DNA from 3 places in the Clostridium sp. LIBA-8553 genome. Region 2 is predicted to be linked to each of the others. Evidence: riboswitches for the same ligand, from Rfam matches in the RefSeq annotation. Region 2 holds a riboswitch; each other region holds the start of a gene.
What was found. Region 2 has a riboswitch for cobalamin ahead of AC2JAQ_RS00515 (energy-coupling factor ABC transporter permease). Riboswitches for the same ligand answer to the same signal wherever they lie in the genome.

Region 1 (11,214 bases), 1.5 Mb from region 2:
TCCATAAGTTCCTGTATTTGCACTATCAAGTAATGCCATTCCATCTACTCCAACCTTACCAGTTTCTAAAGTTAAAGCTATTAATTCATCTATTGTTAAGCTATCATCTAAAGTTTTAGCTAATGTACTTTGCATAAATGCATTTATTTCTTCTTTGTCATATCCTAATGCATTAGCATGCTTCATGTATGCTGACATACCTTTTAAACCATATATTATAAGTTCTCTTAAACTTCTTATATCTTCATCCTTAGTAGCTAAAACTCCTACTTTAGTTGATTTTTCATCTAATATTGAATCTACTGAAATTTCTTCTTTCTTTGAGAAAGCATTCTTTATCTTTTGTAATAAACTTACTTTTTCATCTATTTCGCTTTTATTAGAAGCATTCCAAAGTGCAGCTTCTGATAAATTCTTTTTATTCTTTAAAGTGCTTAATAAATTTTCTTTTATTCTTAAAGTTTCTTTTACTCTCTCATAGAATATTTCATCATCAAAGTTTGCATTAGTTATTGTAGTAAATAAGTTTATAGTTACTAAATGATTAACTTTTGAATCTATCTTCTTTCCTTCAGCTCTTAATCTAGTAGTTACTTCTGATAATCCTTTAGTTGTATATATTAATAAGTCCTGCATTCTTGCTAAATCCGGTGACTTTCCACATACTCCAAACTTAGTACATCCTGTGCATCCAGCAGTCTCTTGACACTGGAAACAAAACATTTTATTTTCCATTAATATTCCTCCACTTTATTCAAAACTTTTTCCTTTGTTATCTAAAGCTTTTTTCTGTCCGCTTTAACAAGTATTATTCTATCTTATATACTTTATTAATCACGTAACCTAAGTTACCAAGACTAAAATTTTTTTGATAAAAATAAAAAAAATTTAAACTAAAGAATAATATAAAAAAGCAAAAACAGTGTATTAAATAATAAAATTTAATACACTGTTTAAAATTAAGATTTAATTAGATTCTCAACATATTTCATATCTATATTTTCTTCTAAAAGTTCACAAAGCTTATTATATTGACTTATTTTGTAATCTTTATAATTCACTTCATCACTTTCTTCTATATTTAATTCTTTCTTTAATTTATTTATAAGCTTTTCTGCAAAGTCTCCTTCATCAAATATTCCATGAATATATGTACCAAAAACATTTAAATCATCATTCTTCATACCAAGAACATTTCCATCTTTCTCTTTTAGCCATATATTCTCTTCAATTGTAGGAATACTTTCTCCATTATGAATTTCATATCCACTAACTTCATTTCCTTCTAAATCAAAAGCTACAACCTGTTTTGTAGTCTTTTCTTTATTAAATGATGTTACTATGTTTAAAAGTCCCAATCCATCCTCTTCTCTTACGTCTCCTTCAACACCAAGAGAATCAATTATTTTTTCTCCTAGTATTTGATATCCTCCACATATTCCAAAGATTAATCTTCCTTCAGAACTTTTATTAATTAATGCCTCTTTAAAACCACTTTCTTTTAAATAAATTAAATCATCTATGGTATTTTTACTTCCAGGAATTATTATCATATTTGCATTTTCTAAATCCTTAGGATTTTCTGCATATCTTATACCAACATCTTTTATTCTTGATAGAGCATTAAAGTCAGTAAAGTTTGACATATGAGGCAATCTAATTATTGCTATATCTATTCCTTTTCCATCACCTTTTATTAATTTAATAGAAGCACTGTCTTCTTCCTCTATGTCTAAATCAAAGTAAGGCATAACTCCTAAAACAGGAATTTTTATTATTTCTTCTATTTGTCTCATTGCAGGCTCAAAGAATTCTTTTTTGCCTCTAAATTTGTTTATTATAACTCCTTTAACTCTTTTTCTTTCCTCTTCAGTTAAAAGCATTATAGTACCAACAATAGAAGCAAAAACTCCTCCTCTATCAATATCTGCAACTAATATTACATCTGCATCTGCCATTTTAGCAGTCTGCATATTTGCAATATCTGTTTCTCTTAAATTTATTTCAGCACAACTACCAGATCCCTCTAAGACTATTAAATCATAATCCTTAGAAAGGTCATCATAAGCTTCTTTTGCTTTTTCTTTAAGATATTTATTTAAATCCTTATATTTATAAGCATCCATAGTACAATGAACTTTACCTCTAACTATTACTTGAGTTTTAAATCCTGCACTAGGCTTCATTAAAATAGGATTCATATATTCTTTAGGATCAATTTCACATGCCTCAGCTTGTACCACTTGAGCTCGTCCTATTTCATCGCCATCCTTTGTCACAAAGGAATTCAATGATATATTCAAAGCTTTATAAGGTGCAACGCTATATCCTTTTTTCTTAAAATATCTACAAAAAGCTGCTGCAACAGTACTTTTTCCCACAGAAGATGCTGTTCCAAGTAGCATTATACCTCTATACTTCATAAAATACACCTACTTAATATCTAAGAATCCATGAGTTTCTGTTAATATATTATCTCCAGTTTCAAAATTTATTCTTTCTTTAAATAAAGGTCCATCATAAACAAATGTATGATATTCTCCATTTTCTCCACAAGCATCTGAACCAGCTGCTTTTAATCTTTCAACTACATCCTTAGTTAAAACTTCACCTAAGAATTCTTCACCTAAAATGCTTAACTTTACATTTTTTATTACAGTTTTGAAGCCACTATCTATAAACTCATAAGTTAGTGCTTCTCTATCTTCTTCCCAAAGTGGGAAAATAGCTTCAAGTCCTGCTTTTTCACATTTATCTTCACACCAAGTTCTATGAGCCATTAAATCAATATCTCCAAATACACAAGCTTCTGCACCCATTTCCTCTTTAATTTTCTTTAAAGCCTCAACAAATGTTTCACCATAATTTTCTTTTCCGTTACTTGCAACTAAAACTAGAGGTATATCTAGAGATTTTGATACGTCTTTTAATAATTTATCTGGTATTCCATGGAACCAGCTTCTTAAAACTTTTTTATCAACAGTAACTAATAAAGCTACTGGAGTATGTCCAGCTTTTATCATTCTATATAATGATAATGTACTATCCTTTCCACAACTATATGATACAACAAATTTCTTTTTCATATTGTCCACCTACTTCCATTTTTCTAATGCTTCTAGCATAAATTTTCTAATATCTATTTTATAAACATCTTTAATTTTATAACTATTTAATATTTCCCTTGCTTTTCCATGGCTATAAATTTGGCCCTCTTTAATAAGAATTACGTCCTCACTAAACATTTGAACTAAATTTAAATCATGTAAAACCCCTATAACTGTTTTATTATTTTCTTTTGTCCATTTATTTATGTAATCTAAAATTTCAATTTGACATTTTAAGTCTAAATGATTAGTTGGCTCATCTAAAAGTAGTATATCAGGCTCCTGAGCAAAGGCTCTTGCTAAATAAACTCTCTGAAGTTGTCCACCTGATAATTCATTTATAAGTTTATCTTTTTCTTCTAACAAACCAACACTTTCAATACACTTTAATACTATATCCTTATCTTCATTACTGAGACTTGAAAAAATACCATTTATGTGAGCATATCTTCCTAAAGCAACTGTTTCAAATACAGTATAAGAAAAGTATATTTCAGAATTTTGACTCATTAAAGCAACTTTTTTAGCTAAATCTTTTCTTTTAATCTTTTTAATTTCTACTCCATCTAGCTTTATTTCTCCCTTATATTCTATAAGGTTAGCTAAAGCTTTTAATATTGTGGATTTCCCACATCCATTTGGTCCTATTATAGAAATATTTTCTCCCCTATTGACCTTAAAAGATATGTTATGTACAACATCATTTTCATCGTACCCACAGCATAAGTTTTTAACTTCTAGCAAAATATCACCTACTTCTTTTTCCAAAATAAATGTAAGCAAAAAATGGTGCTCCAATTAAAGCTGTAATTGCCCCTACTGGCAATTCTGATGGTGAAATTAATGTTCTTGAAACTAAATCTGTTAGTACCATAAGTGTTCCTCCAAGTATAATGCTCATTGGAATTACTACTTTATGATTAGAACCAAATATTTTTCTAACTATATGAGGAGTTATAAGGTCAATAAAGCCTATAACACCACTTAAAGCAACTGCGCTTCCAGTTAAAATAGCAATTGAAATAAGTAGTCTTTTTTTTACCTTTTCAGTTTCAACACCTACGGTCTTTGCACTCTCTTCTCCAAAACTTAAAATATCCATTTCTTTTGTATATCTTAATACCATAAAGACTCCAATCAAAAAAAATGGGAGACCAGCCAAAACATAGGACCAACTTTTCATAGCAAATGATCCCATTTGCCACATAGTAATAGCCTTTATATCCTCACTACATAATGCTGTTATGGTTGTTAACATGGCACTAGTAAAAAGCGATAGAACCATTCCAGCTAATATTACTGTATTATTTGAAAGTCCTCTGTCTACTTTATTTGAAAAAATTATCACTGCGAAAATAGTAAAAACTCCACATAAAAATCCTATAATAGGCATAGCTAAATTGCCTATAAAAGGTATTGTTATACCAAGAACTATGTATATTCCAACTCCTAAAGAAGCTCCTGATGAAACTCCTAAAGTATATGGTGATGCTAAAGGATTTTTTAAAATTGATTGAATTACAGCTCCACTAACTGCAAGGGAAGCTCCAACTCCAAATGCTAATAAAACTCTAGGTAATCTAATTACCCAAATAATTGCTACGTCCTCTGGTTTGATACCAGCTCTAAGTGGAATATCAAAAATCTTATTTCCAACTATAGAAATAGTATCCCATATATTAATATTGGAACTTCCAATAGAAGTTCCAATACAAAGTACTAATAATACTAATGGAATAGATAGTGTTATTAGTAATTTTCTCTTTTTAGATTCCTGCATATTGTTCTGGATAAATATCCTTTGCTATTTGTTTTAAAGCACTTATCACATATTGACTTCCACGTGATGTTGCATTTTTATCTACTAAGAATATTTGATTATCCTTAACAGCAGTTATTGTATTCCAACCTGGACGTTTAGCAATTAAATCTGTTGCATTTTCAATATAATCTTCATTTGTTAAAATCACATCTGGATTTGCTTTTATAACAGCTTCTTCACTTGGTGAAATCCATCCTCTTTCATTTGCAAATACATTTTCTGCTCCAACTATAGTTAATAGATTGTTTAAGAAAGTATCACTTCCAAAGCTGTATAAATTTGGACTTGACCCAATTTCAAAGTAAACAGTCTTTTTATCTTTTATAGTTTCACCTATAGTTTTAATTTTGTTTACTTCACTTTTCATTTCATCAACCATTTTGTTTCCTTCAGACTCTGTTCTAGTTAACTTAGCTAAGAAATTTATATCTTCGTATATTCCATCAATGCTTTCACTAGTTGGAATATAAACTACTGGTATTCCAGCATCCTTTAAAACCTTAAATGGGTCTTCTTTACCTTCCCTATTATGACCTGAAGCTATTATTACATCAGGCTTAAGGGCCAAAATAGCCTCAGCATCTGGATTTCTAAAATCTATTTTAGGTATATCTGGGTTTAATCCTTTTACATCTGCTGAGTATTTATCAATACCTACGATTTTATCACCTAAGCCTAAACCTACTAATATTTCTGTATTAGACGGTGCTGTTGATACTATTCTTTGGATTTTTTTTGGTACTGTAAATTCAGTTCCTTCCATATCTTTCATTGTTACCGTTTTGCTTCCACAGCCAACAAATAACAGTAATGACATTACTATTAAAGTTACTAGGGAAATTAATTTTTTAAAGTTTTTCATATTTTTCCTCCATTTTTGCCTTTGTAATTTCTTAAGTCATATGAAGGATTTTTTATTTGATTTTAAGTAATGATTTTAATATGTATTTAATATTGCTAAGTACCCCTACAACCTATAAAAGCAAATTTGAAATTTCTTAAATTAAGGTTAAAGCATCACTAATAATCAAATTTCTCTTTCATAAAACTTAACAATTAAATATTTGAGGTTTAAGATTAATACGTAGAAAATAAAAAAACATACCCATTCGAAGGTATGTTAAGTATATTCTGAAAGCGTACGCATCCTATTACCTTACCCTCAGAAGATAATAGTATTCGCATAAAAGGCAGGTATCCCGACTTTGCTTCATCCTCTATCTCGTCTTCCCACATAAAAATGCAGTGACATATTGAGATTTCGTCAGCTTCACGGTTACTGAGGTAGTTGAAGATTTTAACTTCATTCCCTATTAAGTGAAATCACACCAATTATGAATCAATCAACTTGATTATATTATTATATTTTATTATTGTCAAACACCTTATCTACTTTAAATTTATCTTTTTAATAAAAATGTAAATAAACTATTTTAAAATCTTTGAAAGCACTTCTAAAAGTCTTTCATTTTCTTCTCTTCTTCTAACTGCAACTCTATAATAACTATTGTCTAAACCTACATAATTATTACAACTTCTTATTATTAATCCTTGTTTAATTAGTTCTTCCCTTAAATTTAATTCTCTGTTTAATTTAAAGAATAAAAAATTAACAGCTCCCTTAAAAACATTAATATCTTTAAAATCTTTTAAACCATTATATAAAAATTTATTTTCTTTTTTTACGTAAGCTACGCTATTTTTTATATACTTAACTTCTTTTAATGCCTCTCTTCCAGCATAGTCCGCCACTGTATTTACACTCCAAGGAGTCGCAACAGAATTTATTTTTTTTATCATTTCAAAATCTGAGCTTAATCCATAACCTAATCTTATACCTGGGAAAGCAAAAAGCTTAGTTAATGATTTAACCACAATTAAATTATCAAAATCATCTAGATATTCAATAACAGAGTATTTTTCATTATTTTCAACAAAATCTAGAAATGATTCATCAAAAACAACTTTTATATTCATCTCTTTTGCCTTTTTCAAAACTCTTAATGAAAATTCTTTCTCTATTAAAGCTCCTGTTGGATTGTTTGGATTACATAAAAATATTATGTCTAAATCATCTTTTATTTCATCTATAAATCCATTATCTAATGAATATCTATCTTTTAATATATAATGATTCACTTTGCATTCTAGAGATTTTAAAGCATCCTCGTATTCTGAAAAAGTAGGTGCTATTATAAGAGCATTTTTAGGTTTAATTCCTCTTACTATGTTAAAAATCACTTCTGCAGCTCCGTTACCTAAAACTATTTTATCTAAATCTACTTTCTCGAAACTTGAAATTTCTTTTTTAAGTTCATAATAAGTTATATCTGGATACCTTTCTATTGAGTTTATTCCTCTAATCATTGCCTCTTTTACTTTTTCTGAAATCCCCATAGGGTTTATATTAGCAGAAAAATCAATTATATCCTCTTCTTTTAACCCATAAACTCTTTTTATTTCTTCTACATTACCACCATGTCCTAAATTCATATGATCACCTCTAAAGCAAATCTAATAATAAGAGCTATTACCATTCCTAAAAATGAAACTAACCCCAAAATTTTATTAGTCTTGTAAACATCTGAAATTTCTATTTTCTTTTTAGCTTCTCCTATTGTTGGCTTTTCTATAAGTTTTCCAAAATAATAATTTGCTCCTCCAAGTTTTATTCCTAAAGCCCCTGCAACTGCTGCCTCTGGATGAGCACTATTAGGACTTGAATGATTATATCTGTCTCTCTTATATATTTTTAAACTTCCTTTATAATTAAGTCTTAAAACAAATGAAGCAATTACTATTAGATAAGCTGTTAATCTAGCAGGAATATAATTAAATATATCATCAAGCTTTGCTGAAACAAATCCAAAATCCTTATATTTATCATTTTTATATCCAAACATAGAATCACATGTATTTACTGCCTTATATAGAAAAGCTAATGGTGCTCCTCCAATACCAGCAAAAAACAATGGTGCTATAATACCATCTGACATATTTTCAGCAACTGTTTCTACTACAGCTCTTACTATAGCTTCTTCATCTAAGTTTTCTGTATCCCTTCCTACTATATAAGATAATTGCTTTCTAGCCTTAACAATATCTCCTTCATTTAAAATTTTAATTACTTTAAGGCCCTCAACTTTAAGCCCCTTGGCTGAAATACAAAAATAAATAAGTACTCCAGATATTAAAGTTTCTAAAATAGGATTAATCCTATTTGCAGTATGTACAATTCCTAAAGTTACTCCAAAGGTTATAGCTACTATGAAAAACCATGCAAAAAAACCTGCTAACTTAAGATTTTTCTTAAATACTCCTCTCCAAAGTTTCTCCATACTAGAAGCTAATTTTCCTATATATCTAATAGGATGATATGGATTATTAGGATCTCCTATTATTAGGTCTAAAACGTAGCCTATTATAATTTTTATCATTTCTAAAACCTTTCTATTATTTCTAGCCTTATGTGATTTTTTATATTTTCTTCAAAATCTAGACTTGAAAATTCTTTTTTTAAATTTTTCGTAACCTGTTCAACTTTTAATTTATATCCTCCTCCACACTTAGGTTGATAAGTATAAAAGTCTAGTCCACTTTTTTCAAAAAGTTCTAAAATACAAGCTATACTTCCGCCATGACATACTATTAAAGCTTCTTCTTCCCCTTCTTCCTCTAGCCTTAAAAGTAATTTTAAAAATGCTTTTTTCATTCTTTTTTCAAAATCTTTTCTAGATTCACCCTTAGGACAAGAAACTCCTTTACTTTCATCTAGAATCCACTCTAAATATTTCTTATCTTCTTTTAGCATATCATAGGATTTCAACTCAAATTCTCCAAAGTTATATTCTCCAAATTCTTTTATAATTTCATACCTTTCATTTGGATATAAAATATTAAATGTTTCATTAGCTCTCTTTGCTCCACTTGTAAAATTCTTTTTACATCTTGGAAAATTCACACTCTTTCTTTTTTCCTCTAATTCACTTATTCCTATTTCACTTAGAGACACATCACTTATTCCACAATAAAGTTTCTTTTCATTGCAAAAAGTTTTTCCATGTCTAATTAAATAAATTATCATCTTATTATTCACCCTTTAATCTCGTTGGTATTCCAAAAAATATCCTATAAACTTCTTCACTTTCCTTTGATAAAAATTGAAGAACTTTTCCTGTTTCTTCTCTCCATAATCTTTCTTCTTTTTTTAAAGGAACTATTCCAGAGGATATCTCATCACAAATTAAAATTTTACCTTTAAAACGTTCCTTGTTTTCCTTAAAAAAACTTAAAGACTCTTTTCCCTCTAAAGCATTAAAATAAATAAGCTTATCTATTCCACTAATTACTTTTTTAGAAAAATCTATATTATTTTTACTGCAGTAAAATATCTCTTCTTCTTTTATTCCTAAGTTTTTTCTCAAATAATTTAGTTTACCATTATAGGCACCACCAAATAAAAGTTTCAAAAGTTTTCCCTCCTTAAATAATTCCTAAAATAAGAATTCCTGTAAATTCCATAATAACAAGAATATATCCTGCAACATCTCCATTTATTCCTCCTAATTCTTTTTTCACTTTTGAAAGTAAAATTAGAGAAACAACTCCCATTCCTGCCATAGCAATTAAATAATTTATTCCTAAGATAAAAAACGTTAATATTGAAGCTATTATATATATTCCTATTAAAATTATTTCATCTATTTTTCCAGTTCCATTTTTAAAGAATTTTCCTAAAGAGCTTTCTCCAATCATTTCTTTACTAACAATAAAATATCCATTTATGGCTCTTGATGCTATAGGTATGAATATTAATATTCTCATATCTATATTTTTATCTAGTACAGTAAAAATTCCTGCAAACTCTACTATTATCAATAAAAGAACAGAAATAACTGAAAAAGCTCCAACTCTTGAATCTTTTAAAATTCTAAGTTTTTCTTCTTTATCTCTTCTTGAAAGAAGAGCATCTGAAACATCCATGAAACCATCTAAATGCAAAAATCCAGTTAAAAGATACGGAACTGATAAAATAATAGCTCCCATAAGCATAATTGACACATTAAGTTTATTTAATATAAAGAAACTTAAATACCAAAGGCATCCTATGATTAATCCTATTAAAGGATAAAGTTTCATTATGTGCTTAGATACTTTATCATCCCATTCATATTTGGGTAATGGAATAACTGTAAACATACTCAAAGCCATATTTATGGCCTTATAAAAGCTTTTCATTTTTTAAAACCTCCTTTCCTTTATGAAATATTAAGTTTCCAAAGGAAGCTTCTATAACAACATCTGAAAAGGAAGCTAATTCACAATTTATTGCTCCTAACTCTCGTCTAAAAGCCTCTGTATAAGAATCATATTTAATTCCATCGCTAAAAACATAATCTGAAACTATTACTAAGTTAGAAACTTTCATTCCTAAATTTTTTATATGATTTAAAATCTTTTTATTTACACTTTCATTAAATTCTTTTCCTACAAACATTTCATTAGTAACTAAAGACGTTAAACTATCTAGTAAAACTGTATCTTCCTTAGAAAATTTATTAAGAATTCCATTTAAATCTCTGTGTCTTTCAATGGTTTTAAAATCATATTTCCTTCTGTTCTCCAAATGATTTTCTATTCTTTTTAAATCTTCTAAATCATAAGGATTCATAGTAGCTAAATAATAAAGCTCTCCTTTTTTTAGTTTTGAAAGCTCACTACTATAAAACTCAGCATAAGAGGACTTACTACTTTTAGCTCCTCCAATAATTAAAACTATCATAACTAATTAAATTAACTCCTCTAATATTTTTGAAATACCTCTTAAAGCTTTAAAATACAACATAGCATTCTTCTTCCTTTACTTCATCTAAATAACTATTATCAATATTTCCTTCTTCAAAAGTCGCCATATTATTCATCATAGCTATTGAAAAATCAATAACTGAAAAAGCAATTGGACAACCACTTCCTTCTCCAAGTCTCATATTAAGGTCTAACATAGGATTTAGTCCAAGCTCTTCTATAGCAAGATTATATCCTATTTCTTCTGATTTATGGGAAGTAAAACAAAACTCTTTAATTAAAGGATTTAACCTATTGGCTAAAAGAGCTGCTACAACAGATATAAATCCATCAATTACAACAGGTATTCTATAGAAAGCAGCTCCTAAAAATACTCCTGCCATGGCTCCAATATCATATCCTCCAACCTTTGAAATAATATCAATAGGATCCTCCCTATTAACATCATGCTTTTTTATAACTTCTTCCACAATAGTTTTT
Region 2 (11,214 bases):
AATTTTATATAAATGCTCTTGTGAATTCTCTAAGGAAATTATTATAATACAATCATCACCCCTTATTAAGCTTAAAACAGCATCAATTTCATCAGCTTTATAAAAATCAAAAATATACTTGCCTAAAGAAGTAAAAGCTCTTTTTAGTTCCTGTCCTAATATTGTTGAACTTATTCCTTTTCCATAGATAAATATTCTATTGCTTCTATTTATTCTTTCAACGAAATCTCCACATGTTCCCTCTTCTATAAGGTTTAACATTGTTTCATTTTGAGCCTTGTTATCCTCTATTGCCTCTCTTAATAAACTTAATTTTTCCATATAAATCATCTCCAAATCTATAATTTTATCTATAAAAAAGTTCAGGGCTGCACCTAAAAATGTACAACCCTTACTTAATATAAATATTTTTAATTACTTATTAGTTTGAGTTAATAGACCTTCGAACTCCTCTCTAACACTTGGAACAGAAAGTCCAACTATAATCTGAATAGCCTTTCCTTTTTTTACTAAGCCATGTGCTCCAGCAGCTTTAAACACTGATTGATCCTGAACCTTTTCTGGATCTTTAACAGAGATTCTCAATCTAGTAGCACAGTTAGTAACATCAACTATATTTTCACTTCCCCCTAAGGCTTTTAAGAATACTGCTGCTTTATTTGATTCATTTACCTCTCCAGCCTTCTTATTCTTATAATCAGCCTTAGTATACAACTTAGTTTCTTCATTATCATCTTCTCTTCCTGGAGTTTTAAAGTTAAACTTAAGTATTAGGAATCTAAATACAAAGAAATATATTCCTGTAAATATTAATCCGATAACTATTTGAGCTATATATGTGTTAGCATGATATTTGAATAATGGAATCCAGTTTAATGCGGCCCATTCTATAAGACCACTTCCAAAGTTTCCAACAACTCCAAAGGCATAAGAAACAGCTGAAAGCGTGGCTGCCAATAATGAATGTACTAAGAATAAAGCCGGTGCTATAAATAAAAATGTAAATTCTAAAGGCTCAGTAATTCCTGCAACTACAGCTGTAAGTGTGGCCGGTATTAAAAGACCTGCAACCAACTTTTTCTTGCTTGGCTTAGCAGTAAAATAAAGTGCTAACGCTATTCCTAAAGATCCAAATACCTTAGATAAACCATGAAGGGCAAATCCTCCTTCTGGGAACATTTCTTTTAGACTTTGTGCTGAAGTAGCAAACTCACCTAAATGTGTTGCCCAATAAACATTTATTCCACCATTAACTACAGCTGAATCAAATATAAAAGGTGAATAAATAAAATGATGTAATCCTGTTGGTATTAAAAATCTTTCAAGGAATGTATAAACCCATACTCCTATAACTCCTGATGAAGTCAAGAATCCTTGCATTGAAGCAATTATTCCCTGTATTTTTGGCCAAATAAATGCCATTAAGAATGCAACAGGTATCATAACGAAAAATGCTATCATAACTACAAAGGAAGACCCTTTAAAAGTTCCTAGGAATTCAGGTAGTTTAACATCAAAGAACTTATCATGTAAATAAACAACTATACCTGCTATTAATATTGAACCAACCATACCAGTATCTAAAGTCTTTATTCCAGCTATTAAAGTTAAACCAGAACCGCCTCCTACTTCTTGTAAAAAATCGACCCCGAAAGTTGATCCCCACATTGTAAGAATGGCATTTAGAAAATAATTAAAAGTTAAGTAAACAACCAAAGCCTCCATACATGCACGTGCCTGTTGTTTCTTAGCAAGACCAATAGGTAACCCAATAACAAACAATAGTGGTAACTGTCTAAAAACAGTCCATGCTCCCTCTTCTAACAATGTCCAAACCTGAACCCAAGTACTTCCCTCAGCTGCTATGCTTCCCATAATTTCTGGATTCTTAAACAGGATTGCTAATCCAACCATTATACCTGAGAAAGCAAACAACAGTACTGGCGTAAACATTGCGCCACCAAATCTTTGAATTTTTTGCATCATAAACCCTTATACCCCCAATTTCATATATACAATTTTTCCCTTAAATATTTCTGTAAGAGAATAATATCAACTCTACAAAACGTTTTCAATAAGATTAGCTTCTTTAGGTACTTTTCTCTTATTGTTGTTATTAGTAACATTTACTGTGAATTTTCCCACTTAAAAATTTAATAAAAAGAGTTATATTTACTATTATTAATTTTAAATGATTATCTGAAATTAACACTACCTTAAAATATAATTACAAAACAAAATAGACCATATCAAATAAGTCCCTAAATCTCATAAATTTTAGGGTTTATTTGATATGATCTACCAAATGGGTTATATCTAAAATTAATCTATATCTTCCTTTTTTAAATCATTTTTATACATTGAATATTTTAAGAATATCATCTCTGCAAGAGTAAAAAATAAGGCTGTTGATTCGTATTCTTTTCCTCCACCTAAATCATGCCTTGATGTATTTATGTATAAATTTTCATCACTTAATCTAGCTAAGGCATTATTCTTCAATTTTGTTATAGATATTATAGGAACATTTCTTAACTTAAATTGCTTAGCTAAAGCCTTAATATGATTTGATTCTCCAGTTAATGATATTAAAATTATTAAATCTTCATCACTTATTGTATTTAAAATCATATCAGCCTCAGCTTCCCCCTGTATATTATATATACATTCCTGACCTGATAAGAAAATCCTTTTTAGTTCAGCCGCAACTGCTGACTGTACTGCCCCAGTTCCATAAACAAATATTCTTTTAGCATTGTACATAAGACTACAAACACTAGAAAAATCTTTTTCTTGCATATCATTTATGAATTTTGTTATATCATTACAAACAACCTTTAAATAATCTCGCTCTTCAACTTCTTTATCTTCACTCTCCCATTTTAGATATATCTTAAGCTCGCTATATCCTTTTAGTGAAAGTTTCTGTGCAAATCTTAAAACTGTTGTTCTAGACACATTACATCTATTTGCTAACTCATCAATGGTTAGATTGCAACAATCTTTTTTATTATTAAATACATATTTCCAAATATGCAAATCGCTATGATTTAATTTATCATAATGTTTGTTTACAAGCTCTTCTAATCTCATACTAGCCCTCCAAATAATACAAATAACTTAAATGTCATTATTTATAAAATCCGTTTATATATGAACAAATTTTAGTTTTTTACAATTAATCTACATTAAAATTATCTCTTGCTTTAATAATACCATAGTTTTACTATTTTTGAACTCCTCTACATTAATGCATTATTTATTCAACCAAACAATTTTATTCTATAAATTTTTTAAATACCTGTAATTTTTAATAAGATTATTTTTTTAATCAATATTTATTTTAGATAAAACGGCAAGACAATCTTGATTGACATCTAATAAAAAAAACACCATGAGGACCTTGCTCCATGGTGTTTTTAGGTATTTGAGTCAATTGTATGCTTGTATTATAAAAGTTGTTCAAACTCTTCTCTAACTTGAGAGACTGATAAACCTATTATTACTTGAATAGCCTTTCCATTTCTAACAACTCCAAGAGCTCCAGCAGCTTTAAACGCTGCATCCGAAGCTAATTTACTTTCATCTTTTACAGTTAAACGTAAACGAGTTGCACAGTTTGTAACATCTACTATATTCTCTTTTCCTCCTAAAGCTTCTAAAATCGCTTCAGCTTTTTGAGCTGTTTTATTTTTACCGGATTTGTTTTCACTTCTTGATTCTTCACCTTTTTTAGCTTTGTAATCAGCTTTAGTGTATAGTTTAGTTTCTTCATCATCATCTTCTCTACCTGGAGTCTTAAGATTTAATTTAAGTATGAAGAATCTAAATACAAAGAAATATATTGCTGTGAAACATAGTCCTATAGCTATTTGAATTAAATATGTTTGCCAATGATTCTTAGCTAAAGGTATCCAGTTTTGGGCAGCCCATTCAATTATTCCTCCACCAAAGTTACCTGCTACTCCAAAAGCAAATTCTGTAGCTGCTAAAGTAGCTGCTAAGACTGCATGTATAACAAATAGTATTGGTGCAACGAATAAGAATGTAAATTCTAATGGTTCTGTGATACCAGCTAATATAGCTGTTAATGTTGCTGGTATTAATAAACCTGCGACAATTTTCTTTTTATTAGGCTTAGCTGTAGCATATAATGCTAAGGCTATACCTACTGAACCAAATATTTTTGAATGTCCATGTAAAGCAAATCCACCTGCTGGGAATAACTCTGTTAAGCTTTGTTGTGACATAGCATATTGAGCTAAGTGTTGAGGCCAATAAGTAGCTATTCCCCCTTCTACAACGGCTGGTCCAAATATAAATGGTCCATAAATAAAGTGATGTAATCCTGTTGGTATTAATATACGTTCTAGGAATGTGTATATCCAAACCCCTACTATTCCTGATGAAGCTAAGAATCCTTGTAATGAATTAATTCCATTTTGAACTGCTGGCCATACTAAACAAATTATGAATGCTGTTGGAATCATTACAAAGAATCCTATCATAACTACGAAAGATGATCCTCTGAATATTCCTAAGTACTCTGGTAATTCTGTATCAAAGAAACGATTATGTAACCAAACAGCTATACCAGCTATTAAGATTGCTCCTATCATACCAGTATCAAATGTTTTAATACCGGCTATAGTTGTTAATCCACTTACTCCACCAACTTCTTGTGCAAAGTCAACTCCGAAAAATCCACCCCATTGAGTTAGCATTGAATTAACAAAGTAGTTAAAAGTTAAATATGTAACTAAAGCTTCCATACAAGCCCTTGCTTGAGCCTTTTTAGCTAATGCTATTGGTAAACCAACAACAAATAGTAATGGAAGTTGTCTAAATACTGTCCATCCACCTTCTTCAATAAGTGTCCAAATTTGATACCATAAAGTACCTTCATTTGCAATTGGTCCTACTATGTCTGGATTTTTGAATAGAATACATAGTCCTACTGTTATACCTGCAAAAGCAAATAGTAAAACTGGTGTAAACATTGCAGCTCCAAAACGTTGAATTTTTTGCATCATTCTTTACCACCTCATTTTATAAATCCTATTGTTACCCTTAACTTAAGTATTTTAAGAAACCCATAATACTTAAGTTATATTTTATAAGTCCAAGTACAGTTCATACTTTATCTACTTAAATGAACTTTTCTTGTACGATTTGTTAATTAAATAATAGCAATCAATGATAACATTTACAATACTATTCATATACTCTGTTCCTAGTTTCATAACAATGCAACTTTTTCCAGAAAGTTGTGAAATTTCACAACTTCATTTTTATATATGCAACTAGTTCTTATCTATAGATTATTACCATATGGTAGTTTTAAAAGGTAAGGAGAAAATTTTATGATCGGTTCATTAGCTGCAATTTTAACAACAGCATCCTTTATTCCTCAAGCGATAAAAGTAATAAAAACTAAAGATACCTCAGGTATATCTCTTATAATGTATTCAATGTTTACAATGGGTGTTTTTCTTTGGATTATCCATGGCTTTATAATGAATGATTTAGCTGTTATCTTAGCTAATTCTTGTACTTTTATATTTGCCATAATAATATTATTCTTTAAGATTAAATATAAGGATGGTATTAAGAATAGTGTTGTTGAATAAAATATCTGTAAATAAGTTTTAAGAAGAATTACAAGATATTAACTTTAGTATATAGTTAAACATTTTTTACTAAAAAATTTTAAGAATACATTTATATTTATGCTAACTTAAAGTTTATTTAGTATAAAAGGTTTATATCAAAGCTACTTATTTCTATAATTACTCTGATATAAACCTTTTTACTTATTTCATCTTATTTAATTATTAATCCTTAAATATTTTAATTTTCCAAGAATTTATTGTTTTTCTAGCTTGTCCGATAGTCAATGATAATTCATCAAATACAAAGCCATCTTTTTCTTTTAAAATTTCCATAAGATGTCCAATTCTAGGTAATCTCAAATTAACTTTTCTTATAGTCTCCTTTTTAGAAAATACCTCTTTAGGATTTCCGTGTAATATTACTTTTCCTTCTTGCATAACAAAGACATTATCACAATATAATGGCACAATATCTATATCATGAGTTGCTATTATTATTGTTATTCCAAGCTCATTTTGCATTTCCACCAATAACTTCATTATTTCGGAAACGCCCATTGGATCTAAACCTGCCGTTGGCTCATCCAATATTAAAACCTTTGGTTCCATAACTAGAACCCCTGCAATTGCTACTCTCTTCTTTTGACCAAAGCTTAAACAATGAGTTGGTTTATTTTTTAGATGTTCTATACCAGTTCTTTTTAATGCATTATCTACTCTTCTTCTAATTTCGTCCTCTGGTAGTTTCATATTCACAGCCCCAAAGGAAACATCCTGGTATACACTGGCTGAAAAAAGCTGATTATCAGGGTCTTGAAAAACAATTCCTATAGATTCTCTAAGTTTCATAATTCCTTTCCTAGAGTAATCAATTGGATTATTTTCAAAAAGTATTCTTCCTGAAGAAGGCTTTAATATACCATTAAAGTTTTGAAATAAAGTAGATTTCCCTACACCATTTCCTCCTAATATAGCCGTTACTTCTCCTCTTTTTATATTCATATCTATACCCTTTAGAGCATGAGTTCCATCTGAATAATTATAATTAAGCCCTTCTACTTTTAATATATAGTCTTCCATAAAATCCTCCTACTCTACTTAATAAATATAGCTATTCCTATAAAAATCAGGTTAATGATTATAGTTAAAATGTAAATGTAGCTCCTTTTTTGAGGTTTTTCTTCTAAAACCTTAAGCTCCCCATTATATCCTCTAGCCTCTAAAGCTGTATACAAATCATTAGCTCTTTTAAATGAACGTATAAATAATGTTGATGCAAGAGCTCCTAAAGATTTATACGATGTTCTTATATCTCTATATCCTAACCTTGAATTCTGCGATATAAACATCATTTCTGAGGTCTCTAAAATTATAAATATAAACCTATATACTAAGCTTATTAATTCTATTAAAAAGCTTGGTATCCTTAGCTTTGATAAAACTGATATTACATCTATCATTGGTGTTGTCAAAGATATAAAATATAAACAACTCAGAGATCCCATTACCTTTAAAAACATATTAATTCCTTGAAAAATTCCACTTTTAGAGACTCCAATCCATCCATTGAAGAACTTAATTGACACTAGAAAAGTCTCTCTATTTAATGAATAACTTATAACTATTGTTAAGATACCTATTATTAAAAAAGCTATTGGTACCATCATCAATTTTATAAAAACACTTAATTTTGTTTTTCCAACCTTAGTTATTAAAAAAGTCATAAGACTTATTACAAGCATAGAAACAATACAATTATTTGCCCAAAGGCATACCCCTAAAGTTATCAACGCAAAAAACATCTTTTCTGCCGGATTAATAACTTTTAATTTTGATGAATAAGCATATTTATCAATGTTTATCATTTACTTCGTCGTTCACTTTCTTTTTACCCTTTAAATAACCTAATCCAAACCCAATTATTCCAGCTCCTATAGCTGCTTGTAGAGCAAATAATAAACTCTCTATTTCTCCACTTGCAGGTTCAAATATAGGTGAAAACCACGGTTCATAACTTTCATCTATTTGTGTTATTGCTTCTTCTGCTTGATCATCAGATCCACCGAACTCACCATTCTTAGCCACAAAGAAAGGTATAATTGTAATAAATACAACTAATAAAATTAATATTACATTAGTTACTACTCTTTTATTTTTCATTATTTTACCTCCCTTGAAATAATATTAAGTTCCATTAAATCATCTTTTGCATAGTTTTCTATTGTGTTAAATATTATAACAGTTAATATTCCCTCGCTTATAGCTAAAGGAATTTGAGTTATAGCAAATATACCCATGAACTTCATAACTGAAGCCATAACTCCACCAACTTCTGCTGGGAAAGCTAGTCCTAATTGAACTGAAGTAACCATATATGTTGCTAAGTCACCAAGAGCTGATGCTAAAAATACTCCTAACCATGTTGGTCCATTAAGTTTTTTCACTAATTTATAAAGTCCATATGATACTAAAGGTCCAACAACAGCCATTGAAAAAGTATTAGCTCCGAGAGTTGTAAGTCCTCCATGTGCTAAAAGTAATGCTTGGAATAAAAGAACGATAAGTCCTAAAACTGATGCTGCTGTAGGTCCAAATAATATTGCTGCAAGCCCAACCCCTGTAGGATGTGAGCAACTACCTGTAACTGATGGAAGCTTTAATGCTGAAAGCACAAAAGCATAAGCCCCTGCCATAGCTAATAATATTTTTAGTCTTGGATTATTTCCAACTTTTTTCTTGATAGAAAATAGTCCTAATACTATAAAAGGTATAGTTATAACACCCCATGCTATACACCACTTAGGTTGTAAAAATCCTTCCATAATATGCATAGCTGAAACACTTCTTGGTATTAATAAGAACATTAATAAAAATCCTAAAAATACTTGATTCTTTTTTGACATAATAATTCTACTCCTTAAATTATATTTTTGTTTTGTATCTCCATTCCTTAAAATAGGCTTCTATTATCTTTAGCCTTAAAAGTCTTATCTAACGCCCTTACTACTTTTACTAAAAATCTGTAAAAGCAAATATATTACTCCTACATAATTTCAAGTAAGTAAAGATATACATTCCCTGCTCTTTTAAGATAAAAATTTAATTCTAAAAATAAAAACCCCTAGACATTGCGTCTAGGGGCTATAAAAATTCTAAAAAAAATATAACTTACCAAAGCACAACACCTCCTATTTCCCGTAGGATTTGATGTTTTAAAAACAGGCAGGTCTTCTGGCTTAAGTATCATCACCTTTTGTAACCTTCCCAAAACCTTATGTTTCAGTGGTTTTAAATACAAAAGACTCCTCTATTACAGCGGCGGGACCGCGTGGGATTTAAACCCAACTTCCCTTTTAATGGATAGTTTTCAAGCTAACTATCTAACCTATTTCTAAATATTTAATTTAATAATTCATTAACATTATATAGTATAAAGAATTGATTTACAATTAAACTATATAAATTTTCATAGAAACTATGCCCTATACAGCATTATTTTCGAAGTTTTTTCCTTTAAACTAAAATATAATTTTGTTTACCTTTTCTTCAATTAATTTTATTTTATCTTTTCACTTAAATTCATTTTATGAAGATATTTTTGAAACTAAAAGGGATCATATTTAGATACCAAATCACAATTTATAACACTAACTTTTAGATTAATACTATAAACTTGATTTTAAATACCTATATGATCCCTTAAATTCTAAAATTTAATTTTACCCTAAAAATTATCTTAGTTTAATATTCTATGATTTATAAAGCTTATTTCATATTCATCAACAACTCCATCTTTATTTAAATCAAGAGAAGTATTATTACTTCCATAGTTTCTAGAAACCATTGCTAAGTCACCTATATCAATCTTTCCATTACCATTGAAGTCTCCTGTACTTTCCTCAATTATTAGAGAGTTGAAGATTTCTATTGCACTATTTAAAGCTTCTTTAGCTGAGTTTATTTCCTCTTGAGTAGTATCTTCCTTATTGAATATTTCTTCAGCCTTATTGATTTCATTTGTTAAAGCAGCCTTAGCTCCTTTATGGTATTCACCAACTTCAAAACCTTCTACAGCCTCTTCTACTAAGGATTTACCTTGGTTGATTAAAGCTTCTAAATCTGCTTTATCAACTTCTGGAATATCTTTAACTAAAGCTTTTATTGAAGCATCTAAGTCAGATACTATTTGATTTATTTGCTCTTGAGTATAATCTGCTCTATTTTTATCAGCTTCATTAGCAAGTGCTAATTTTTCACTGAATCCAGCCCATGATTCAGCTGTGTAATCTTCTTCTACTAAAGAATTTCCTAAAGCTAAGACTTCATCGAAAGCTTCAAAATCAGTTGCTCTTAAAGCTAATCCTTCTTCTGCCTTGCTTAATTTTTCTAAAGCCTTGTCTATTTTCTTTTGAGAAGAATTAGAATCATCTAAAATATCTTTTGCATTATCTAATGCTTCTTTTAAAGCCTCAAAACTACTTAAAGTATACTCATCTCCATTTAAATCAACAAGTTCATCATATTTTGCTCTTAAAGCATCGTTCACTGGGAACTCAAACTCTTGATTTAAAGTTATTATTTCATAAATGTTTGGAGCAACATCTGTCCACTCAATCTTTATTTCATAAATATTGCTATAATCACGATTTATGAATTCATTTAAGCTATTACTTAATGTACCTAATTGAACCCATTCATCAGTTACATTCTCACTGCCATCTCCAACTCTAGCCATAACCTTAGCATTAGATATTGAGCTTCCATCTTGAACTATAGTAACCTTTCTAACATCAGTTTTCTCTGATAGACGATAAGTTATGCTTCCTTCATTTATCTCACCATTATTAGTATTAGGTTTGTATGAAGTAGTTAAATCTCCATCTTTTAAATTCTTTGGAGCAAACCCTCTTTCTTCAATTGGATTTGAAATATAAGTTGGGTCATTTACTGTAGGAATATACTCTCCATTGTTTATCATAAGCTCGTTTATAACAGTCCAACGATGTCTATATGGAGCAGTAAATAATATTCTTACATATCTAGCCTTTTGATTTAAATTAGCTCCTTCAACATAAGCACTATCTATTGGAACTATTCCACCTGATTGGTTTCCATGTATATATCCGTTTTCTAATGGTTTAGCATACATATCATCTACACCATTTTCTACTCCATCTCCAATAGTAATTGCATCTGTCCAAGTTTCACCATCTAAAGATAATTGGATTTTACCATCTCTTATATGGTCAATCTCAGTATCTAATACAACATACTTTAAGTTATCTACAAGTATATCTTGTCCTAGGTCATAAACTATAGTATCTCCAAATTTAGGAGCTCCATTAAACTTAACACTTGTTTTTAAGTCTCCATCTACAGCTTTTTTCGCTCCAGTATCCCCAACATAAGCTTCAACTAAAGATGGTTCATAAACCTCAGTTGAATTAACCTCAAACTTAGTTAAATTAAAGTTAACAGCCTCATTGCTTGTATTTAATAACCTTACATATCTTCCATCTTCTAAAGTGTTAAGGTCTGTTATATCAGTCCATTCAACACCATTCATAGAGCTTTGTAGTTTTAATCCTGTATCATTTGAAAC
Region 3 (11,214 bases), 1.7 Mb from region 2:
CATTACTTCCTGTAGTATTCAAAATAGGTCCATCAATAATAGAGTCTAATTCTTTAAGCTTGTCTAATCCACTTATTCTAATAATATTAGGATGATTTAACTCTTTTAATACACCATTTCTTTCATATCTTATGTATTCTATGTTTAAGTCCTTACATACTTTTATTGTGTTTTCACTAACATTCTTTGCATAAGGATGAGAAGCATCAACTATTCCTTTTAAATTAAATTCTTTAGCAAAATTTAAAAGTCCTTCTTCATCTAAAGGCTTGGTATTCATAAATGCAACTGGAAATTCTTTTAAAAGTTCTCCACCATATTCTGTAGCTGTAGATATAACTATTTTATCTTCAAATCCCTTAAGCTTTTTAAGAAACTCTCTTCCTTCTGAAGTTCCTAATATAAGTGCAATCACATTCTCACCCCATTAGTTTTATTTTTTTATTTTATATCCTCTTGGAGTTACAAAATATCCATCTTTAATATAACTTTTTGAGTTTCCTATGATTACTATTGAGAACATATCAACTACTTCATCATTAAAGTCTTTTAAAGTAAATATTTCTTTACTTTCTCCTTCTCTTAAAGCATTTCTAACAACTGCTATAGGAGTTTCCTCTCCTCTAAATTCCTTAATTATATCAACACACTCTCTTAAATAGTGTGGTCTTCCCTTACTCTTTGGATTGTAAAGAGAAATTACGAAATCTCCCTCTGCTGCTAAACGAACTCTTTTCTTTATATCTTCATAAGGAGTCATTAAATCACTTAAACTTATGTTACAGTTATCATGCATTAAAGGAGCACCTAAAACTGATCCTGCTGCACTAGATGCTGTAATACCAGGTATTATTTCAACATTTTCATCTTTTCTCATCTCTAAGATAAGCCCAGCCATACCATAAATTCCTGAATCACCAGTACTTATTAAAGCAACCTTTTTATCCTTACTAAGTTCTAAAGCTTCTCTACATCTTTCTTCTTCTCCACGCATACCAGTTTTGAAGATTTCCTTATCTTTTATTAAATCTTTAACCATTTCTATATATTTAGTGTAACCAACTATTATGTCAGATTCTTCAATAGCTTTAACCGCTCTTAAAGTCATTTCATCTAATCCACCTGGTCCAATTCCAATTACATATAATTTTCCCATTCTTATTCCTCCTTATTATGTAGCTTAAGCTTTCCAATAGTTAACGTCATTCCATTTTTCTTTAATTTATTTACTACAATATTTCCATCCATTAAAACAACTGCTGGCTCCGATACAGCTCTTACTCCAACAGATTTTTCTACGAAATCACTACCTTCAAATTCATCTTGAACACTTTTAATCTCTTCCTTAGAAAATGTTTCAAAAGGACAATTTAAATATTTACTTAAATCTAAAATAGCTTCTTCGTCTTTTTTTAAATCTATTGATCCTATTTTTAAGACAGCTCTCTTATCAATATTTAAACCTTTAAGTGAAGATTCAACAAAATCTATTAAATCTTGTGAAGGTACTCCTTTTCTACACCCTACTCCAAGTAATATATTTTTTCTTATTAATCTTAAAACTCCCTTAAGGTTTTCCTCTTCACTTTTTTCCTTATTAGTTATCCAAAGAGTGTTGTCTTTTAATAAATATGTACTTTCATAGCCTAAAGGCAATTTGATCAAATTATTATCATCCATAAAATAAACTTTTTTATTATTTACTAACCTTGAAGCCATATCTTTAGCCTTTTTTAAATCTTCTATAATAAGATTATTACTTTTAGCAACCATATCTGGTGCAACTTTATTTTGATTATCTGTAGCAGTTGTTATAACTGGAGTGTTATTTAAAACTTTGCTTACTTCTAAAGTTAATTCATTGGCTCCACCAATATGTCCTCCAGCTAAACTTATAGTAAACTTATTGTTTACATCAACCACAACAATCCCTGGATCCTTATCTTTTTTTACTATAAAAGGAGTTATAGCTCTCACTGCAATTCCTGTTGAACTTATAAAAATAATATTCTTACAAGTTTCAAACATTTCCTGTGTAGCTCCTTTTAAAGAAAAATCTTCACATTTACTTTTATAAATTCCTTTGAAACTAATATTATTTTCTTCAAAAAAATCCTTAAGCTTATCTCCTATAAAGTCTCCCTTTTCAGTAACACTTATTATTCCAATCATATTTATTCAATTCCTTTTCTGAACATATGAGTAAAATGCTTATCATAAAGAAGACTCTTCTCATAATTACAGTCAATGAAATCTCCAACTAATATTTGAGCACATTTATTTATACCAGCTTCCTTAACCTTTTCTGATATATTTTCTAATGTTCCAATGATTATTTCTTGATCATCCCATGTTGCTCTAGAAATTACAGCTATAGGAACATCCTCTCTTCCATATCCTCTTTTTAATTTTTCAACTACCTTATCAATCATTGATATAGAAAGGAATAATGCCATAGAAGCCCCGATTGAAGCTAACTTTTCTAAATCTTCTGTTTCTGGTACTGGTGTTCTTCCTTCAACTCTAGTTAATATAACAGTTTGAGTTACTGATGGAAGGGTAAACTCTTTCTTTATAGCTGAAGCTGCTGCCGTAAATGAACTTACTCCTGGTACAACCTCATATTCTATATTAAACTTGTCTAGCTCATCCATTTGTTCCTTAATAGCTCCATATATTGATGGATCTCCAGTGTGAAGTCTTACTATTACTTTATCTTCACCATCATTTTCTTTTATAACTTCAACTACCTCTTCTAAAGTCATTGAAGCTGAGTTATATATTTTAACTCCTTCTTTACAAACATCTAAATGTTCTTTACTTACTAAAGATCCTGCATATATTACAACATCTGCTTTTTCTAATAAATTTCTTCCTCTAACAGTTATTAAATCAACAGCTCCTGGTCCTGCACCTATAAAATAAAGCATTTTTATTCCTCCTCTTATCTACTTGCTAGTATTAAAGACATATAATCTCTATGATTTACAATTTCTTCTCTAGTTCTTAGAATTTTTTCTCCTTCTCTACCTGCTCTACTAACTAGCACATAGTCAAATCCCTTTTCTTCTAGAACGTCTATAACTTCTTCTTCCTTTTTATAAACTTTCATTATTACAACGAACTTCTCATCTTTTATATCATGTACTCTAGCTGCTGGAAGAACAAGTAATGGTTCATTACCTACAACTAATGTTCTATCAACTATACTAGCTGCAGCACAAAAAGATGTTATTCCTGGAATAGTTTTTACATGGAAACCATGATCTTCTACATAATTTAATAAATGTATATATGTACTATAAACATAAGGGTCACCTATAGTTAAGAAACTTACATTTTTTCCTTCATTAAGTTTTTCTAAAATAAAGTCATAAGCCTCTTTAACTTTTAAATCTCTATTTTTCTTTCCCATTGGAAAATGTTTAACAGCTATTTCTGTTCCCTCTTTTATATATTCTTGAGCAGCGATTAATGCTATACTCTCCCCACCTTCTTCTGCACTTGGAGCTACTATAACATCACTATTTCCAATAGCTTTTACTGCCTTTACTGTTAATAATTCACTATCTCCAGGTCCTACACCTATTCCATATAATATTGCCATTAAATTTCCTCCTTAAACGCCTTAACAATAAAAATTGGATTATTGCTAATCATCATGTATGTATTTTCTCTATTTTTGCTTATGTTAACTAAAGAAATTTCTGTTTTATATTCTAATTTCTTTAAGAATTCTATTGCATTATATGCATTGTTTAAAGTTATAAAGTTTAATACTAAAACTCCATCCTCTTTTAAGATTTCATCTGATATATTTATAATTTTTTCAAGTCCTCCACCAGAACCCCCTATAAATATAGAATCAAATTTTGAGATTTTTTCTTCTTTAACTTCCTTTGAAAGTGATTCCATATGTTCTATAGCATCACCCTCTAATAAAGTAACATTATTACACTGAAACTTTTTTAAGTTCTCTTTAGTTACTCTTAGAGCTTCTTCATCTCTTTCTATAGAAAATACTTTTCCCTCTTCTATAAATTTAGAAGCTTGAATAGTAATACTACCAGTTCCACTTCCTATATCTAAAAAATTAGAATTTGTATCTAAATCTAGTTTGCTAATAGTAAGAATCCTAATATCCTCTTTTGTCATAGGACATTTTCCTCTAATAAACTCTGAATCCTTTATAAACTTCATATATCCTCCAAAGGAAAATTTATCTTTCAATTATTATTACAGATAAATCTCCATAATCCTTTTCGCAAATTTCTCTTGGACTTCCAATTGTTATGTTTTCATCTTCATATGAAAGATTTTCTCCAACATACACAGTACACTCTATAGAATTTTCTATTAACTTTTTACTTAGTTCATTTGGAGTATTCTTTTTATCAGTTAACCATATAGAAAGTTTGTTTTTTTTGACAACTTCTATAAAATTTTCTTCTCTTCCATGCATACTTCCTACAAAAGCATTATTCCAAGATTTATTTACTTTACATGTTAAATACTGAAAAGAACTTATTCCTGGAATAATAGAAATCTCTCCATCATAATTTTTTCCTATGTAATTCGTAATACCATAAAAGGTAGGGTCTCCTGAAGCAACAATTGAAATATCACTTTCTTCATTTTCATTTAAAAAAGCTATTAATTCACTTAAAGTTTTTACCTTTTTAAACTTTTCGTCTCTTAAATTATTTAAAAACTTTAAGCTTAAAATTGCTCTTTTAAAACCTACTATATAATCACTTTTTTCTAGTTCCTTAATAACCTTTGGAATTATATAGTCTTCATGGCCTGGTCCTAATCCTAGTATCTTAACCAATAGCCTTCATTCCCTTCTAATTTAAGTTTAATCAAACAAGTTTGAATTTTTAGATTCATATAATAATTTCATTTCCTTTGATCCATAATACATAAGAATATTAAAATTTACTTCACCATAAGAGTAAATATCTAATCTCTTTAATACTTTTTCTCCAATTCTCTCATATAACCTTGGGAAATCATCTCCAAGAAGTCTTACAGCACCTTCACTTGTTTTTTCTTCTAAAACCTTTTTAACTAGTTCTAAGTCATATCCCATTAAAGTTAATTCTAAAGCTATAACCTCTAATCTCACATCTGAAACTCTACTATGCGTATTAAAACATCCAAAAGCAATTTTACTTAACTTTCCTATATGTCCTACTATAGTTAAGTCTCTTATTCCCTGAGCTAAAGCACATTCTATAGAAAATCCTACATAATTAGATATAACAACTATATTATCTTTTTTATATCCTCTTTCTCTTAAGAATCTTTCTCCCATATTACCAAATACAAATACAAGTTCTTTATTATTCACTACTTTCTGTCTTATCTCAAGTCTAATAGATTCCTTTAAAGAATCTTCAGACATAGGATACACAATTCCTGTAGTACCAAGTATCGATATTCCATCAACTATACCTAGTCTTGGATTAAAGGTTTTCTTAGCAATCTCCCTCCCTCTTGGAACGAAAATTGTTATTTTAACCCCTTTATTCTTAGGTAATACACTAAGAACTTCCTTTTTAATCATTTCTCTAGGCACTGGATTTATAGCCGGCTGTCCTTTTTCTACAAAAAGACCATCTTTAGTGACTACTCCAACACCTTCTCCTCCACATAATTCAAAGCCTTCTGGAATTTCTTCTGCCTTCGCAAATATAGATATTCCTGATGTAGCATCAATATCATCTCCACCATCTTTGATTATAGAACAAACAACTGAGTCTTTTTCAATCTCTATATCTTGTATTTCTAAATTAAGTTTTATATTTTTAGGAGTATCTATTTCTATAACACTTATGTCTTTTTTATGAAAAAGCATATAAGTGGCGGCTTTAGCCGCTGCTGCTGCACAAGATCCTGTAGTGTATCCACATCTAAGTTTCTTTCCGCCGCTTTCTATATACATTTCAAACATTTAGATTACCTTCTTTTATTACATATCTCTTTTATAATTCATATAAAGTAATGCATTTATTATAGCCGCTGCTACTGTACTTCCACCTTTTCTTCCCTTAACTCTTATATATGGAATTCCAAGCTCATCTAAATCCTCTTTGCTCTCACTAGCTCCTACAAAGCCAACTGGAACTGCTACTATAAGTTTTGGATTAGCTTTTCCTTCCTTAATAAGTTCTCTTAGCTTAAATAAGGCAGTTGGAGCATTTCCGAAAACAAATATATCTACATTTTCCTTTGCTGCAAGTTCAACCCCTGCCATTGATCTAGTTATTCCTTTTTCCTTAGCTAATTTAAATACCTCTTCTAATCCAACATAGCATTCAACTGATGAGTTTAATTCTTTTAAGGCTCTTTTATTCATTCCTGATAAAGCCATTGTTGTATCAGTATATATTTTAGCTCCAGATTTTAATGCAGAAACTCCTGCTTCTATAGCCCCTTGGCTTATTTCTATTAAATCTTGATATTCAAAGTCTGCAGTAGTATGTATAACTCTTTTTACTATTTGTAATTCCTCTTCTGAAAAATTATGTTCATGCATTTCAGAACCTATAATTTCAAAACTTCTTTTTTCAATTCCCATAGGGCTCTTTATATAATTCATTATTTCATTTCCCTTCTATGTTTCTTCTTTTTAGTTTCTCCAAGTCCTTTATATGTACCATTAATAACATCATTAATTCTATCTATGTATAAATTTCCAAACTCTTCGTATTCCCCTAATCCTTTTAAGACAACATTGGCTTTTATTCCTTCACTTTCAAATCTGCTCTTCCATGAATCTTCTTCATCTGAAGCCATATCATTTTTAGCATGATCTCCAGCCACAACCATTAAAGGAATTATTGTTATCTCTTTTATATTTTTCTTCTTAGCTTTCTTTAAGACATTTGAAAAATTAGGATATCCCTCTACAGTTCCTACAAAAACATCTTCATAGTCCTTATCTATTAAAACAGATTGTAAACATCCATAAACAGCATTTGATGGATGAGCACTACCATGTCCAACAAATACACATGGAGAATTATTTTCTATTACATCTTTCATTGTATCTACAAAGTATGAATAATCATCTGGACCTGATTCAAAACCTTCATAATAAAATATTGGTCTTCCTGTTTCTATCTTTTTAAAACATGATTCATATTCCTTTACTATATGCTTTATATAATCAAACTCTTCTCCAGGAATAATATGAAGTGGTTGAACAATAACTTCCTCATATTCATCCTCTGCTAATTTTTTTAAAGCATCTTCTGGAAATAGTATATTCATGTCATATTTTTCTTTAAGCTTTCTTACTATCATATGTGATGTAAAACTTCTAAAAATATCATATTCTTTAAAACTCTCTCGTATTGAATCTTCTATTTTTTTAATAGAATTGTTTAAAGCATCTAAATGACTCGTTCCAAAACTTACAACTAATATAGCTTTCTTCATGTTTCACCTCTAAAAATTTTTAAATAAGTTTATGTTTTAAAGTAGTATTGGTCTTAAATAAAACTATAGCACTCTCTTAATAACTAGCTAAAGTAAACACCTATCTAAAACATAACTAAAAATAAAAAGCATCTGTGTTACCAAGAACCAGATGCTTAAAAATCAAAGTAATTATTCCTCAAAATTATTAACAAATAAGTCCTAACATCTTCCCTCCGAAGTTTAGTGCATAATTTCTAGGCAGGTATCCTGACTTAAGGCTTATCCTCATTTCTCCCTTCCCAATAAAAAATCAGTGGTAATTAGAAACTTGTATCCTATTACAGTAGCGGGGGCTGTAGTGGCTTTTAACCACTTTCCCTTTTAATTAAGTAAATTAAACCTAAAAATATTAAATTATTATTTTTTCTTCATTATAATATATAATCTTAATTATTTCAACATTCTTTAAATTTCTTATTTTTTTGTATTTGTAGTATAATTAAGATGTTAATTTTTTCTTAGCACATTAAGGGGATAAAGGTTAAATTTGTTTTATATTTGGCTTTTATGTTATAATTCAATAATACAGGATGAAATACACTTAAGTTGTGGACAGTTTACTAAAAGGAGTGTACTTTATGCAAAAAAGAATTTTATCAGCATTAATAGCAATGACTATAAGTATTTCAACGACTCAAATAGTTTTTGCTGATACAGTAAGTGATAAGAAATCAACTATACAAGAAAATAAAGTAAAGTATGAACAATTAGATAATGAGGTTATGTCTCTTAATTCTCAAGTATCAAAACTCAACAATGAAATTGAAGAATTAAATACTAAATTAGCAGATAATCAAACTAAAATGAAAGATACTGAGGAAAACTTAAAAGAAACGGAAAGTAAAGTAAGCACTTTAAAGACCGAAATAGATCAAAAACAATCTGTTTTAGGTAAAAGAATGCGTGCTATGTATAAGAGCAAAGATTCAATGAACCCACTAGTTTTTCTTCTTAAATCTGAAAGCTTATCAGATTTAATAACAAGAATAGATGCTTTAGCAAGGGTTACAGCCTTAGATAAAAATCTTATAAACGATCTAGATACCCAAAAAGATTCTCTCAATAATGATATTAAAAAATTAGAAAGAGATAAGGCTGAGCTTAAGGAATTAAAAAGTTCCACTGAAGAATCTCTTAAAACACTAGATAGTAAAAAAGCGGAAGAGCAAAAGAAGATTACTGAGTTAAATAATCAAAAGGAAGCTGTTTTAGGAATAATTAAAGAAAATGAAATGTCTTTAATTTCTCATTCTGTTTCCGTTATAAACTCTTCCTCATCAATTAGCGAGCTTGAAAGTGCAATAAGCACATTGAATCAATTAATCCCACAACTTAATATTGATTCAGTAAAAGATACAGCAAATAATTCTGTACAAGCTGCAAAAAATAAAATTGAATCTATAAAAGCTGAGGAAGCGGCTAAAAACAGTAGTAATAATAATTCTTCAGCTAATTCAAATAATAATAATTCAAATAACAATAATGAAAATAATAATTCTAACCAACCTAGTGATGGTAAATATAAAAAAACACTTTCCGTTGAAGCTACAGCATATACTGGCGGAACATTAACCGCTATGGGACTTAAACCTGTAAGAGATCCAGGTGGAATAAGCACAATCGCTGTAGATCCTAGTGTAATTCCATTAGGTTCAAAAGTGTACATCCCTGGATATGGTTATGCCATAGCATCAGATACAGGCGGAGCTATTAAAGGAAATATAATAGACCTTTATATGAACTCTCATGATGACTGTACATCTTGGGGAAGACGTCAAGTTACATTACACATAGTTGCCTATCCTGGCGAATGGTAAAACAAAAAAAGATAAGACACTTTTGTCTTATCTTTTTTTTAATCTCCTACCAAAATTATTAAAAACTTTTAAAATAAAAAAAATTGCTACAAAGGCTACTATAGCCATAATAACTGTAATAATAAAGTTTAATATATCCTTAAAGCTTAATCCAACACCTGTTAAAAATTCTCTAAATTTTATACTTATCTTAAAAAATCCCCACAAAATTAAACTTCCTACAATCCCTACAGAAGCTGAAGTCAATCCAATTTTTGATTTTTTAAATAAGCATAATACTCCTATTAAAGCAAATGTTATTATTATGAAAATAAACTTCCAATCTAAAATATCCACGGGCTTCATTCTCCTAAACATACTTTCATTATTATATTACTTAACAGAAGTAGTTATTATTACTTTATTGTTTCAAATTTTTTAATTATTTCTCATTAAACTTATTGTTTTTCATGTTTTCTATTAAAGATTTATCTAATTTAAAATCTCTCTAACTTCATTTATAAAAGCATTTTTCAGTAATTGTATAGCAGAAACATTTATTCCCAAAGAAATATATTTCATTTTCTTTTTCTTGATATAATTATTGCATTTACTCATCTTCTCAACACATAATTATTCATTTGTTTCCTATCCCACACTAAAATTAGCTAAAATAAAAGGAGTCTCTTGACTCCTTTTATCTACTATGATTAAATTCTAAATACCAATTAATTTTAAACTTCTATTTCTTCTAATTTGCAAATACAGGTACTTCAAATGTAAAGTTATTTTCTAAATATAAATCTTCATAACTACTCATAATATCAGCTATACCTGATGCATACCATGGAGTCGTTGCATATTGATGCCACATATTAGCTACATTTTGATTATATCTCATTTTATAAAGTGTATTTTGTTCATATGTTGAACTATGGACATAATTTGCAGAAACAAATGCTGCTGCTCCTTTTATAGCACTTTCAATACTTGTCCAACCTCTATTATAAGCATATGTTGTTCCTAATATTAATGCTCTATTAGGAAATGCTGAAGAATTATCCTTGGCTCCTATTCCAAATAAATTATAAACTGTAACTGGCCTTGATAAAGGTATCATTTTATATCCTATTAATTGACCATAACTGTTGTATATCGGCTTACTTTCATCTGCAATTTCAGTAATAGTTACTCCTCTAGCAAGCTTACTTGTTCCATTACCTGTCTCATGTAAACACTGCGCAACTAAGTATATAGGGTCTATATTATATGCTCTAGCAGCATCAACAAAAGCTTGTCCTTGACCTGTTAAAATACCTTTATTATTTAACCTACTACTTAATCCGCTTACATTAACAGCTCTAAATCTATCAATTCTTAAGAATTGTAATTTATTAGTAGCTTTTGCTGGATTTATATATTTTTCAAATTCAGCATATGAATAATTTGATGGATTACTTTTCTGTTGCATCCTAATGTATTCATCAAGAGATACTCCATATGGTGTTTTTGATGCATTTCCCAAATCTAATCCTGGATTAACATTTGAATTTCCATCAAAAATACTTATATAGTTCTTAGATGCATATGCTTCCTGCCCCTTATAATTTATTTTATAGAATCCATTTTCTTCACCTAAAATTTCAACACTTTCACCACCATTTAAAATTCCGACAATTTGAGAGGATGTATTTGCTTCTTTTCTTACATTTAATCCATTAGAAGCTGTTACAATTCCTGTTTTTTTAGTTTCCTCTGGTTTACTTGGTTGCTCTGGAGTTGTATTATTTTCTTCATCCTTAACATCTTTTATGTACTCTTTTGCAACATACCCATAAGAACCTTTATACTCTATTTTATAGAATGCACCTTCTTCTCCCACTATTGTTACCTTAGAATTTCCACTTAAGCTTCCTATTACTCTACTACT

Region 1: it holds a riboswitch for cobalamin, as region 2 does, so the genes downstream of both, AC2JAQ_RS07015 (ABC transporter substrate-binding protein) here and AC2JAQ_RS00515 (energy-coupling factor ABC transporter permease) in region 2, are expected to answer to the same signal.
Region 3: it holds a riboswitch for cobalamin, as region 2 does, so the genes downstream of both, AC2JAQ_RS08010 (sirohydrochlorin cobaltochelatase) here and AC2JAQ_RS00515 (energy-coupling factor ABC transporter permease) in region 2, are expected to answer to the same signal.

What each region holds. Positions count from the first base shown of each region.
Region 1 is NZ_CM173489.1:1,577,909-1,589,122, reverse strand. Features, by position in the region: gene hcp (hydroxylamine reductase) at 1-735, opposite strand, end outside; gene AC2JAQ_RS07035 (cobyric acid synthase) at 960-2,423, opposite strand; gene AC2JAQ_RS07030 (Dph6-related ATP pyrophosphatase) at 2,433-3,086, opposite strand; gene AC2JAQ_RS07025 (ABC transporter ATP-binding protein) at 3,096-3,851, opposite strand; gene AC2JAQ_RS07020 (FecCD family ABC transporter permease) at 3,856-4,887, opposite strand; gene AC2JAQ_RS07015 (ABC transporter substrate-binding protein) at 4,874-5,791, opposite strand; cobalamin riboswitch at 6,102-6,277, opposite strand; gene cobD (threonine-phosphate decarboxylase CobD) at 6,358-7,422, opposite strand; gene cbiB (adenosylcobinamide-phosphate synthase CbiB) at 7,419-8,366, opposite strand; gene AC2JAQ_RS07000 (histidine phosphatase family protein) at 8,369-9,013, opposite strand; gene AC2JAQ_RS06995 (bifunctional adenosylcobinamide kinase/adenosylcobinamide-phosphate guanylyltransferase) at 9,018-9,398, opposite strand; gene AC2JAQ_RS06990 (adenosylcobinamide-GDP ribazoletransferase) at 9,412-10,167, opposite strand; gene AC2JAQ_RS06985 (bifunctional adenosylcobinamide kinase/adenosylcobinamide-phosphate guanylyltransferase) at 10,151-10,711, opposite strand; gene cobT (nicotinate-nucleotide--dimethylbenzimidazole phosphoribosyltransferase) at 10,761-11,214, opposite strand, start outside.
Region 2 is NZ_CM173489.1:122,773-133,986, reverse strand. Features, by position in the region: gene AC2JAQ_RS00555 (SIS domain-containing protein) at 1-321, opposite strand, end outside; gene AC2JAQ_RS00550 (alpha-glucoside-specific PTS transporter subunit IIBC) at 415-1,986, opposite strand; gene AC2JAQ_RS00545 (MurR/RpiR family transcriptional regulator) at 2,323-3,093, opposite strand; gene AC2JAQ_RS00540 (alpha-glucoside-specific PTS transporter subunit IIBC) at 3,450-5,033, opposite strand; gene AC2JAQ_RS00535 (SemiSWEET transporter) at 5,364-5,630, shown strand; gene AC2JAQ_RS00530 (ATP-binding cassette domain-containing protein) at 5,835-6,692, opposite strand; gene cbiQ (cobalt ECF transporter T component CbiQ) at 6,707-7,477, opposite strand; gene AC2JAQ_RS00520 (energy-coupling factor ABC transporter substrate-binding protein) at 7,464-7,772, opposite strand; gene AC2JAQ_RS00515 (energy-coupling factor ABC transporter permease) at 7,772-8,515, opposite strand; cobalamin riboswitch at 8,817-9,016, opposite strand; gene nagH (hyaluronoglucosaminidase) at 9,349-11,214, opposite strand, start outside.
Region 3 is NZ_CM173489.1:1,773,409-1,784,622, forward strand. Features, by position in the region: gene AC2JAQ_RS07965 (cobalt-precorrin-6A reductase) at 1-415, opposite strand, end outside; gene cobJ (precorrin-3B C(17)-methyltransferase) at 434-1,156, opposite strand; gene cbiG (cobalt-precorrin 5A hydrolase) at 1,159-2,172, opposite strand; gene cobM (precorrin-4 C(11)-methyltransferase) at 2,175-2,930, opposite strand; gene AC2JAQ_RS07985 (cobalt-factor II C(20)-methyltransferase) at 2,945-3,607, opposite strand; gene cbiT (precorrin-6Y C5,15-methyltransferase (decarboxylating) subunit CbiT) at 3,607-4,200, opposite strand; gene cbiE (precorrin-6y C5,15-methyltransferase (decarboxylating) subunit CbiE) at 4,220-4,831, opposite strand; gene cbiD (cobalt-precorrin-5B (C(1))-methyltransferase CbiD) at 4,859-5,956, opposite strand; gene AC2JAQ_RS08005 (precorrin-8X methylmutase) at 5,975-6,604, opposite strand; gene AC2JAQ_RS08010 (sirohydrochlorin cobaltochelatase) at 6,604-7,446, opposite strand; cobalamin riboswitch at 7,669-7,847, opposite strand; gene AC2JAQ_RS08015 (3D domain-containing protein) at 8,067-9,305, shown strand; gene AC2JAQ_RS08020 (hypothetical protein) at 9,333-9,641, opposite strand; gene AC2JAQ_RS08025 (SH3 domain-containing protein) at 10,036-11,214, opposite strand, start outside.